4 regions of the Streptomyces sp. NPDC051452 genome follow, and region 3 is predicted to be linked to each of the others. Evidence: riboswitches for the same ligand, from Rfam matches in the RefSeq annotation. Region 3 holds a riboswitch; each other region holds the start of a gene.
What was found. Region 3 has a riboswitch for cyclic di-AMP ahead of ACIBA9_RS33015 (C40 family peptidase). Riboswitches for the same ligand answer to the same signal wherever they lie in the genome.
Positions count from the first base shown of each region.

Region 1: linked by a shared signal. The riboswitch ahead of ACIBA9_RS24935 (transglycosylase SLT domain-containing protein) and the one ahead of ACIBA9_RS33015 (C40 family peptidase) in region 3 are both predicted to bind cyclic di-AMP.
Region 2: linked by a shared signal. The riboswitch ahead of ACIBA9_RS27105 (M23 family metallopeptidase) and the one ahead of ACIBA9_RS33015 (C40 family peptidase) in region 3 are both predicted to bind cyclic di-AMP.
Region 4: linked by a shared signal. The riboswitch ahead of ACIBA9_RS00045 (peptidoglycan DD-metalloendopeptidase family protein) and the one ahead of ACIBA9_RS33015 (C40 family peptidase) in region 3 are both predicted to bind cyclic di-AMP.

Region 1 is NZ_JBITEB010000011.1:171,298-174,124, reverse strand. Features, by position in the region: gene ACIBA9_RS24940 (HAD family hydrolase) at 194-1,006, shown strand; gene ACIBA9_RS24935 (transglycosylase SLT domain-containing protein) at 1,083-1,571, opposite strand; cyclic di-AMP (ydaO/yuaA leader) riboswitch at 1,575-1,755, opposite strand; gene ACIBA9_RS24930 (polyprenyl synthetase family protein) at 2,465-2,827, shown strand, end outside.
Region 2 is NZ_JBITEB010000013.1:114,716-117,542, reverse strand. Features, by position in the region: gene ACIBA9_RS27110 (GntR family transcriptional regulator) at 176-862, opposite strand; gene ACIBA9_RS27105 (M23 family metallopeptidase) at 1,161-1,916, opposite strand; cyclic di-AMP (ydaO/yuaA leader) riboswitch at 1,929-2,089, opposite strand; gene ACIBA9_RS27100 (M16 family metallopeptidase) at 2,301-2,827, opposite strand, start outside.
Region 3 is NZ_JBITEB010000019.1:153,287-156,113, forward strand. Features, by position in the region: gene ACIBA9_RS33005 (helix-turn-helix domain-containing protein) at 1-444, opposite strand, end outside; gene ACIBA9_RS33010 (ATP-binding protein) at 657-1,115, shown strand; gene ACIBA9_RS33015 (C40 family peptidase) at 1,385-1,858, opposite strand; cyclic di-AMP (ydaO/yuaA leader) riboswitch at 1,862-2,094, opposite strand; gene ACIBA9_RS33020 (hypothetical protein) at 2,434-2,742, opposite strand; gene ACIBA9_RS33025 (ATP-dependent Clp protease proteolytic subunit) at 2,750-2,827, opposite strand, start outside.
Region 4 is NZ_JBITEB010000001.1:7,608-10,434, forward strand. Features, by position in the region: gene ACIBA9_RS00040 (alpha-galactosidase) at 1-478, shown strand, start outside; cyclic di-AMP (ydaO/yuaA leader) riboswitch at 780-942, shown strand; gene ACIBA9_RS00045 (peptidoglycan DD-metalloendopeptidase family protein) at 947-1,867, shown strand; gene ACIBA9_RS00050 (SGNH/GDSL hydrolase family protein) at 2,146-2,827, shown strand, end outside.

The DNA.
Region 1 (2,827 bases), on a different contig from region 3:
CGAAAGTCATCGGAGGATGATCGGATGACGGCTCCGGCGCACGACCGCGTGAGGTGCCGCCGGGTGAGGCCGCGGAAGCCGGTCCGCCGCCCACCGCACCCCTTCCGAGCGGCGCTCTCCCGGGGCTGGACGGCACGTAAGTGCGCGCGATCACGGGTGAGTCGGCGAGGCGCGGTGTCCGTATTCTCTGATCATGGCACCCACCCCCGCGTACGCACTGATCGCCACCGACCTGGACGGGACGCTGTTGCGTGGCGACGACACGGTCTCCGACCGGTCGCTCGCCGCGCTCGCGCGGGTGGCGCGGGCGGGCGCCCGGCACCTGGTGGTCACGGGCTGGCCGGCCCCGCGGGTTCGGTCCCTGCTGGCGGGCCTCGGCCGCGCCGACCTCGCGGTGTGCGGACAGGGTGCCCAGCTCTACGACGCCGCGTCCGGCCGGCTGGTCTGGTCGGTCCGGCTGGACCGGGAACTGGCCGAGGCCGCGCTCGGCAAGATCGAGGCGGAGGTGGGGCAGGTCCACGCGGCCGTCGACCAGGACGGCGTGGACGGTCTCACGCTCGTCGAGCCCGGGTATCTGATGCCGCGCCCGACCCTGCCCGCGGTCCGGGTCGCCCGGCGCGACGACCTGTGGCGCGCGCCCATCAGCAAGGTGCTGCTGCGCCACGCCACCCTGACCGACGACGAGTTGGCGGCCGTCGCGCGGGCGGCGGTGGGCTCGCTGGCCACCGTCACCATGTCGGGGCCGGGGACCGTGGAGCTCCAGCCGCACGGGGTGACCAAGGCGACCGGTCTCGCGCTGGCCGCCGAACGGCTCGGGGTCGAGCCGGAACAGGCCCTCGCCTTCGGGGACATGCCCAATGACATCCCGATGTTCGACTGGGCGGCCCACGGGGTCGCCATGGCCAACGCGCATCCCGAACTCAAGGCGGTGGCCGATGAGATCACCCGGTCGAACGAGGACGACGGCATCGCCGTCGTCCTCGAAAAGATCTTCCCGACCGGCTGACCGGCTGACCGGTGACCGGCTGACCGGCACCTTCCCTACGTCGGTGCCGGTGCGCCGTCCCTCGGTGCGTGCCGCGTCAGTACGCGCCGAACACGTTGTCGATCGACCCGTAGCGCGCGGCCGCGTAGTTGCAGGCGGCGGTGATGTTCGCGACCGGGTCGTAGATGTTGAACGAGGTTCCGGCCACGTGGTACGCGTTGAAGGTCGGGTCGATGACCTGGAGCAGACCCTTGGACGGGATGCCCTTGGCCGCGTTGGAGTCCCACAGGTTGATGGCCGCCGGGTTGCCGGACGACTCCCGGATGATGTTGCGGTAGATGCCGTTGTAGGTACCCGGGATGTGCTTCTGGGCCATGATCGCGAGCGACTCGCGGATCCAGCCGTCGAGGTTGTTCGGGTAACCGGCGGGCGTGGTGGACGCGGTCTTGGCCGCCGGGGTGGCCGCGGAGGCGCTGGCCGCGCCGATCAGCGGAAGGGCGAGCACGGCGGCGCCGGTGCCGAGGACGGCGAGCTTGCGGACGAGGCGGTTGGAGCGAACGCGGCGGGGCTGAGCGGCAGCAGGCATGGGGAAGTTCCTCTCCGGCGCCTGCGAGGTGAGCTGTCGGGTTCGGGCGGGGAGGTGCCCGGTCGCGCTCCGGTAGAGCGCGACTTAACCCCTAGCCGTTCCGGTGCGACATGTGCCGTCCGGTCCGGCGACTTACCTGGTTCCCCCGCTCCTGCCCTGCGAATGAGTTCGTCGATGGGTATGCGGGTGGCGGCAGGATTAGGCGTCCACCCGATGGCCGGGAACGTATGCGAGAGCACATGTCGGGAACAAGCACCGGATTCATACAACGCACTATTTGACCTTGATCGGGGCCGTATGAGGTACTTGATCCTTTGCGGTTGCCAACCCTCAACTCGCCGATGGCAAACGGGAAAAGGTGTCTCCGGGCGGGTGGGGTGACGCCGGGGGCCACGTGACCCAACTCACGAAATAGCAAAACCCTGCAAATCAGACATGAGGGATTAGGGCGATTCGCTCCGAAAATTGGACAGTGGGGGGATCCGTGACGCGCCGTCGGTCGTTCTCGTCATGACCGGGGGCGCGCGGATGGGATCGGGCGGCGCGGGAAGAGGGGAGAGGAGGGGGGAGGGGGAGGAATGGATCGCGCGGGCGGATCCGGCCGTGGTCGCGCACCCCTCCGGGGGGTCCCGGCGGACGGCCGGCGGGGACGCCGCGCCGCTCCGCTCACCCCCAGGTCGCGACAAACCCCGCCGAGTCATGTTAAGTCGAGAGGTATCCGCCCTTACTATCCGATCAAAACCATACCGGTCATGATCCGATACGGCCCGGGCTGGACCGGTGGGCGCTATCGGTGATCGAAACAGGACCGGATACGCTGACTTGAGTGATGGCAGCGACCTATCGACAAACCGTGTAATCGCCAGCAGACACCAGCAGACAGGAGACCCCTCGTGACCGTCGTCGGGCCGTTCGGGCTGAGCGTGCGGGACCAGGCTCTGGAAGCCGATGTCCAGGTGGGATTGGCGGCTGTCGAGGAGGGGCTGCTCGAGGCCACGAAGAGCGAGGTCCCCTTCATCACGGAGGCCGCCCAGCACCTGGTGCGGGCCGGTGGGAAGCGGTTCCGGCCGCTGCTCGTGATGCTCGCGGCGCAGTTCGGCGATCCCTACGCGCCGGGCATCGTGCCGTCGGCCGTCGTCGTGGAGCTGACGCACCTCGCCACGCTGTATCACGACGACGTCATGGACGAGGCGGCCGTGCGGCGCGGCGTGGACAGCGCCAACACGCGCTGGGGCAACTCGGTCGCGGTCCTCACC
Region 2 (2,827 bases), on a different contig from region 3:
GGGCGCGTACTCCGCTCGATTCACGGTCGCCCACGCGCCGAATTCCGGCCCGCTCGAATTTCGGGCGCGGCGACAGCGATGGCAGCGACGGCGGAAGTGGTGGCGGCAGCGGCAATGGCGGCGGCAATTCATTTCCGCCCCCGATTCCCCCCTCCTTTTGTATACAGCACTCGCGTTAATTCCGAGGACCCGACATGTTTACGGCATGTTGCGAAGTCCTCACACGCTCCGCGGTGCCGGAAAAGCGAAGACGGTGCACGGCGGTGACGCGCTCGGCGTGCAGCGCCGTGACCGCCCGCGCGCGCTCACCGTCGCCGCGCGCCACCGCGTCGACGATCGCGCCGTGCTCCGCCCAGGACTCCCGCGGGCTCGGCGGCGCGTCCACCGCGTACATCCAGGCGATCTTGTGGCGCAGCTGGGTGAGCGTCGAGGCCAGTGGCGGGCTGCCGGAGGCCTGGGCGAGCGTCTCGTGGAACCAGCCGCCCAGTGAACGCAGATCCTCGCCACTGCCTCCGCGGGCCCGCTCCTGGCCGAGTCGGACCAGGCCGCGCAACACCTTGAGGTGGGCCTCCGTGCGCCGCTGCGCGGCTCGGGCGGCCCCCAGCGGCTCCAGCAGCGCGCGCATCTCCAGCAGGTCGGCGGCCTCGTGCTCGGTGGGCTCGGCCACGCAGGCGCCCGCGTGCCGGCGGGTCACCACGAAGCCCTCCGCCTCCAGGGTGCGCAGCGCCTCGCGGACGGGGACGCGCGAGACGCCGTAGCGGCGGGCCAGTACTTCCTCGGTGAGGCGGCTGCCGCGTTCGTGGACGCCGGCGACGATGTCGTCCCGGATCGCCGTGCACACCGAGTGCGCCGGAATACGCATGACCGACCTCCGTCTTAATCCCCGTGAAACGCCGACGATGGACGTATGTTCTCGTGACTCTATTCCAAGAGACCGGAATTTCCGATGGCAGTTCCTGATCCATGCTTATTTTTTGGACGCGGGGCGGTGGAGACGGTGGCCATGACTGACGGCCGCGACCATGGCGGCGGACCGGGTGGCGGCCTTCAGGGCAGCCCTGGCGGCGATCTTCCGAAAACGGCGAAAGCCCCGGTTCGGTGGACCGGGGCTTTCGGGTGCGGTGCTCGGGCCCACGCGCGCGTGGGCGTAGGCGTGGGCGTCAGACGTTCACTCCGTGATTGCGGAGGTAGGCGACGGGGTCGACGTCGGAGCCGTAGTCGGGGCCCGTCCGGGCCTCGAAGTGGAGGTGCGGGCCGGTGGTGTTGCCGGTCGCGCCGGACAGGCCGATCTGCTGGCCCGGCATGACCTTCTGGCCGACGGTGACACCGATGGACGACAGGTGGCCGTACTGGGTGTACATGCCGTCGGCCATCCGGATCACGATCTCGTTGCCGTACGCGCCACCCCAGCCGGTGGAGACCACGGTGCCGGAACCGACCGCGTGGACGGTCGTGCCGCTGGCCGCGTGGAAGTCGATGCCGGTGTGCGAGCCGGAGGACCACAGGGAGCTGCTCGCCTTGTAGCCCGTGGAGACGTAGGAGTGCGCGATCGGGGCGACGAAGGCGTTCAGCCGCTTGCGCTCCGCCTCGCGGGCCGCGCGTTCCTTGGCCTGGCGCTCCAGCTTCGCCTTCTCGGCGGCCGCCTTCGCCGCGGCCTGCTCGGCCGCCTGCTGTTCGGCGGCCTGCTGCTGGGCCGTCGCCTGTGCGTCGATCTGCTCGGCCACGCCGTCGCTCACGGTGAGCACGGGCGTCAGGCCGGTCTGCTCCACGGGGTTCTCGGCGGCGAGTGCCGGGGACGCGGCGAGGGTGCCGATGACACCGGTGGTGGTGAGGGCCGCGATACCGGCCGCCTGAGCGGTGGTGCGCTTGACCCGGCCGGGCTTGCGGTGCTTCCCGGTGGCGCACATGAACGCCATGAAGTGGCTGGTCCTTTCCTTCCCTCTCGCCTACCGGGTTAGCTGACGGGTTCGGAGCAGGAAGGTCTCCTACGGGCCCCCTCGCTCACGCGCGGGCGCCCGATTCACCCCAGGGACGATGGGTCCCCGGCTCCCCTGGCTCGCGCCGTACGGGGACTCGGCGATGACTGTCCGGTGCCGCGGGCGCGGCGCACTGCCTGACGAACAGTCCGGATGAAGGTACGTAGGCGCGCTTCCGATCCTCAAACGGATCCGGGTATTTGTAGCGCATCCCACAGGCCAGACAGGCAACCTCCGCCCCAAATCGGGCATCTGGGAGGGTGAGTGGGACAACGTGGGGCCCTGACGGCCCGTAGGTCGTCAGGGCCCCACGCGCGCGTGGCGCTACTCCGCGGCGACGACGGTGACTTCGCCGATGCCCAGCGCCTCGACCGGCGCCTTGATCTGCGCGGCGTCCCCGACGAGGACGGTCACCAGCCGGTCCACCGGGAAGGCGTTGACGACGGCAGCGGTGGCCTCCACCGTGCCCGTCGCGGCCAGCTGCCGGTACAGCGTCGCCTGGAAGTCGTCGGGCAGGTGCTGCTCGACCTGGTCGGCCAGGGTGCTCGCGACGGCCGCCGCGGTCTCGTACTTCAGCGGCGCCACCCCGACCAGGTTCTGCACGGCCACGTCACGCTCGGCGTCGGTCAGACCCTGCGCCGCGAGGGTGCGCAGCACCTTCCACAGGTCGTCCAGCGCCGGGCCGGTGTTGGGGGTGTCCACCGAGCCGCTGATGGCGAGCATCGAGGCGCCGGTGCCATCCGGGGCGGACCTGAGGACCTGCCCGAAGGAGCGCACACCGTAGGTGTAGCCCTTCTCCTCGCGCAGGACGCGGTCCAGGCGGGAGGTGAGCGTGCCGCCCAGGCAGTAGG
Region 3 (2,827 bases):
CAGACGCTCCTCGGCGAGGTCCTTCACGGCCGCCCTGGTCACGGCCCGGGCGTACTCGGCCGTCTGCAGCAGGCCCGGCACGACCGTGGTCTCCAGGGTGCGCATCGTGCTCGCCTGCGACTCCAGGCTGATGAAATCCCGGTAGGTGGGCGGCAGTACCCCGCGATACGCGTGCCACCAGCGGTTGCGGCCCCCGGCGTCCTCGGATCCCGCCAGCATCAGCAGTAACTCACGCAGGTGCCGGTCGCGTACGCCGTAGGCGTCGAGCAGTAACCGCAGATCGGCCGGTTTCACCCCGCTGGCGCCGGTCTCGATGCGGCTCACCTTCGACTGGTGCCAGCCGACCAGATGGGCCGCCTCACCGCTGGTGAACCCGGCGCGGGTGCGCAGCGTGCGCAGTTCTGCGCCCAGTTTGCGACGGCGTACGGCCGGCCCGTTCTGCATGGGCTCCTCCTTACTCCCGATGGGCCGCTCGGAGATGGTCCCGCGTCGCAGAGTTCACCGCATCGAGCGACAGATATATGCATAACTTGGTGGATCGCTCCCGTGACCCGCCCGGTGATGGCAGTCTGACGGCGAAGCACCAGTCCGGGACCGTACTCGAACCATCCACTCCTCGTCGGACTGCGGTCCCGTGGGAAAGGGACGACGTCGCCATGGCAGACCATCTGGAAGCATCCGTCACTCTGCCGAGCGATCCCGCCTCGGTCGCCGCAGCCCGCAGCTACGTCGTGGGAACCCTCGCGGAGTGGGGCCTGCCGTCCGACACCGAAGTGGCCTACACGGTGCGGCTGATCGTCTCCGAACTCGCCACCAACGCCGTCCAGCACACCTTCGGCCAGTCACCCACCTTCACCGTCGACGTCGCGCTGCACCACGACGAACAGCTGCGCATCGGTGTCACGGACAGCCATCCACGCTTCCCCAAGAGACTGCCCGCCGCCGTCCAGCAGGACAACGGGCGCGGCATGGTCATCATCCGATGTCTCACGGCGGAGTGCGGCGGCAGGCTGCGGGTCCGCCCCACGCGCGAGGGCGGCAAGACGGTCCTCATCGAGCTTCCCTGGACGACCCCCGCCGAGCCGGTCACGGCGGGGGGCCGGCAGGAACCGTAGCCCGGCGGCCCGCCTCGGCGGTCAGGGCTGCCCGACGGCGGCGACGGACGGCCGGCGCCCGCACATGGCACCGCCCCCGCGACCGGCGCCGGACACGGGCACGGGTGCGGGGGCGTGCGGACTCGACGGCGGTCCTGCGGGGTTACGCGGCTCGACAGGCTTCAGAAGCGCGTCCTCGGCCGCCCGTGGGCTCCAGGCGGCCACCGGTCGGCGCCGGCGGTGCTCGGAGCGGCCCCGCTCTGCTGGAGCCGCCCCCGTCCCGCGCCGGATCAGCTGACGCGGCCGTACCAGACGCTCCTGGTCCAGATCTTCTGCAGTCGCACCACGTCACCGGTCCTCGGGGCGTGCCAGATCTTGCCGTGGCCGGCGTAGATGCCGACGTGGTAGACGCTGGAACCCGAGTGGAAGAAGACCAGGTCGCCGGCCCTACGGCTGCCGGCGGAGATGTGGTGCGTCTTGTTGTACTGCTGGGCGGCGGTGCGCGGCAGTTTCTTGCCCGCCTTCTTGAACGAGTAGAGCGTCAGCCCCGAGCAGTCGAACCTGCGCGGTCCGATGGCCCCGTAGCGGTACGGGGCGCCCTTCTTCGAGGCCGCGATCCGGAGTGCCTTCGTCGCGGTGGTCGCGGCCGAGGCATCGGAGGCGAGACCCGGAACCACGATCGAGCCGCCCACGGCGGCGAGCGTGAGAGCCGAAGCCGTGCCGGCCCGGGCCATCAGCGACGGGACACGATTGAGCGCAGTCATGCGCAACCCTTCGTCAGCCGCCTGTGAAGGATGACCTGTCGGATTCGGGCTGGCGAAGTAGCCCGGCCGCGTTGCCACGGCTTCACCCCAAGGGTTGCTCGGAGACATCCGGCCGCCCGCGCTGCGCGGACGAACATCTGTTCCGGCGACCCGTCTTGCTCGGGTCCTCCACTCCTGCCGATCCACTCCTGTCGACCGGTCATCCGGGCGGCGGCAGGACTCGGCGTCCGCCCGGATCGCCCCGCCGCGGTGGCGGGGGCTTGTCGTCAGACAGGGATCTTGGCTCACAGTTGTCCGAAAATCCCAACGGAACCGTGACTTTGTGGCGTTACTCACCACTCGCCCGTTCGGGTGGACAGTGCCTTGTTCGAGAGGCCGTCAGTTCCCCTACGTAGCCCCTGACCTGCGGTGGAGCATCACGCGCCGGGGGTCGGACCGGTTGGGCGCGCAACTCGGAGAGCGCGAAGGGGCATCCAGATGTACCTCGGTCGGCGGTACGTCGTTCGGGCCGTTTCAACTCCGGCCCGAGCGGCGGGGCGACGTACGAGGCCCTTCGGGCCGCTCGGGCGTCCGCTTCAGCCGACGCGGTCGGGCGGGAGCACGACGCGCGCGGTACGGCGCTCGCCGTCGAGCACCCGCAACGCGCGTGCCAACGTGTGCCCGTGCAGCTCCGTCTCGCCTCGCCGGTGCATCAGTGCGAGCGCGTCACGCAGCTCCGCGGCCTTGCGCACCAGGGCCTGCGCGGCACGCAGCCCGCGATAGGTGTCCCCGTGCCCCCGCGCCGGGTTGATCCGGCCCAGCAGGTCCACGGCTTCCAGGTAACGGTCGATCAGCTCGCCCTCCGCGCGGGTCAGCGCGGGCAGCGGCGGCAGCTCCGGCAGCATCCCGCTCTCACCTCGGCCCGGCGCAGGAGCCGGACCCGCCGGAGGAGCCGGACCCGCCACGGCGGCCGGGCACGATGCCGTCCAC
Region 4 (2,827 bases), on a different contig from region 3:
CGCCCGGATCATGGCCGCCTGGGTCACCGACAGCCCGAACACGCAGCTCAACGGCAGGGTCAGCACCCTGCGCTTCCGTTTCGTCAGCGCCATGGCCGGCGTCCTCGGAGTCGGCGGTGACCTCACGCGCTGGAGCGCGCGGGAGCTGGCCGAGGCCGGGCGGTGGGTGGCCCTGTACAAGGAGATCCGCCCGGTCGTCCAGCGCGGCGCGTTGTACCGGCTGCGGCCCCCGAGGGGCGGCCTGAGCGCCGTCCAGTACGTCCTCGGGGACGAGACGGTGGTCCTCGCCTGGCTGCAGGCGCAGCGCCATGGGGAACCCGCGCCGGCGGTTCGGCTGCGCGGACTCGACCCCACGGCATCGTACGAATGCCGTGAAACGGGCGCGGTCCATCGAGGGGCCGTCCTGCTGCACCACGGCCTGCGTACCGGCCTGACGGGCGACCTCGATGCGGCGATTATCCGCCTCCACCGCATCTGATGCGTATGCCTGAATCGACGCCTTGATCCCAACTGGTAGTGACATGAGGGCCTGTGGTGGGGTGGCGCGTGAGGAGGGTCATATCGGTGACCGTCCGTGGTGTGTCATGTCCACGTAATTCCGGTACGGGAAAGGCGAATCGGCGGGACCCGGGGGCGGGAATGCACGGAGGGTGTCCGCGTATGCGCGCCTTCGATCTTGCGGAAGACGGACAAGGGGAGCCGGCTGCTTGTTTCCGTGCCTGCCGCTCGCTTACGTTCACCACCGATCCGGACGGAACGCCGAATCCTGCCGCCGCCCGGACTCCCACACACTTGACCCGCGTTCGGCAGGAGCGGGGGACCCACCAGGTACGACTGCCTGTCCGGTCTCCGCGACAGGCTCGGGGTGAAGCCGTGTGTCACACGGCCGGGCAGCTCCAGCCCGAACCCGACAGCTGACCTCGCAGGCGTCGGAGAGGAATGCGCCATGCCCGCCAAGGGTAAGCACCGACGTCCCAAGACCCCGCGTCTTTCCCGCTCCGCCGCCGTCGCCGGAACCGGCGGCGCGGCGCTGGCCCTCCCGCTGTTCGCGGCCGTCGGCGCGCATGCCGCCACCCCGGCGCAGTCCCTCCCCGGAAAGGCCGTCCAGTCCGTCCGGGCCGCGGCGCAGAAGACCGCCGTCCAGCCTGGCGCGGCGGCAGGCACCTACACGGTGCAGTCCGGCGACTGCCTCGCCACCATCGCCGAACGCCGGCACGTAGGCGGCGGCTGGCAGCGGCTCTACGAGGACAACCGGCAGGCCGTCGGCGCCGACCCGGCACTGATCCACCCCGGTCTGAAGCTCACCATCGGCGAGCGGGCCGCGCGGGACTCCGCCGTATCCGCACCCCGGCAGCACTCCTCGGCCACGACCCCGTCCCCGGCCCCCGTCCGGTCCGCCCCGGCGCAGGCGGCCCCGGCCGCCCGGCCGTCCGGCGCCATCACCCCGGCTCCCGCCACCGGTTTCACCCTCCCCGTGTCCGGCGCCACCATCGGCACCGGCTACCACGTGGCAGGCAGCATGTGGTCCAGCGGGTACCACACCGGCGTCGACTTCGTCGTCCCGCCCGGCACCCCGCTCCAGGCCGTGGCGGCGGGCACGGTCGTCTCCGCCGGCTGGGGCGGCGCGTACGGCAACCAGGTCGTCATCAAGCTCGCCGACGGCCACTACGCCCAGTACGCCCACCTCTCCCGGCTCTCCGTCTCGGCCGGCCAGAGCGTGAGCACGGGTCAGCGGATCGGCCTGTCCGGCGCCACCGGCAACGTGACCGGCCCCCATCTGCACTTCGAGATCCGCACCACGCCGGACTACGGCTCCGACATCGACCCGGTCGGCTATCTGCGCGAGCACGGCGTCGCCGTCGGCTGAGCGTCACCTCGCGGGCGAACTGCTCGCCCACCGAGCCCCCGAAGGCCGGACCCCCGATCCCCGGGTCCGGCCTTCGGCGTGTCCGGGCGGAGCCGGTCCTTCCGTACGACGATCACAATCTCAACGTGTCCACCGGCAGGCCTATTCCAAGATTGACGAAGTATTTAAGAGTGGCCCTTCTCACCAGTCGTCAACCCCCGCCTACGGTCGCGTAGGTCACATCCCAAGGTGAATCATGGTCCGACGTGGCAGACGATTCGAAGAGTGACAACACATCAGTGATCGGGTCGTACGTGGCGCTGGGGGACAGCTTCACCGAGGGCGTCGGCGATCCGGGCCCGGGCGGCGCCTTCGTCGGCTGGGCGGACCGGTTCGCGGTGCTCCTCGCCGACCGGCGCCCCGAGGGCGACTTCCGATACACCAACCTCGCCGTACGCGGGAAGCTGCTGGACCAGATCGTGGCCGACCAGGTCCCCCAGGTCGCCGAACTGGCCCCGGACCTGGTCTCCTTCTGCGCCGGCGGCAACGACATCATCCGTCCGGGCACCGACCCCGACGAGGTGGCCGAGCGGTTCGAGCGGGCTGTGGCCCGGCTGGCGGCGGTGGCGGGCAGGGTGATGGTGACGACCGGCTTCGACACCCGGGGCGTCCCGGTGCTCAGGCATCTGCGCGGCAAGATCGCCACGTACAACGGGCATGTCCGGGCGATCGCCGACCGCTACGGCTGTCCCGTGCTGGACCTGTGGTCCCTCAAGTCGGTGCAGGACCGCAGGGCCTGGGACAGCGACCGGCTCCACCTCTCACCCGAGGGACACACGCGCGTGGCCCTGCGGGCCGGGCTCGCCCTCGGCCTCGACGTCCCGGCCGACCCGGAACAGCCGTGGCCGCCGCTGCCGCAGCGCGGCACCCTGGAGGTCCGGCGCGACGACGTCCAGTGGGCTCGCGAGTTCCTCGTCCCGT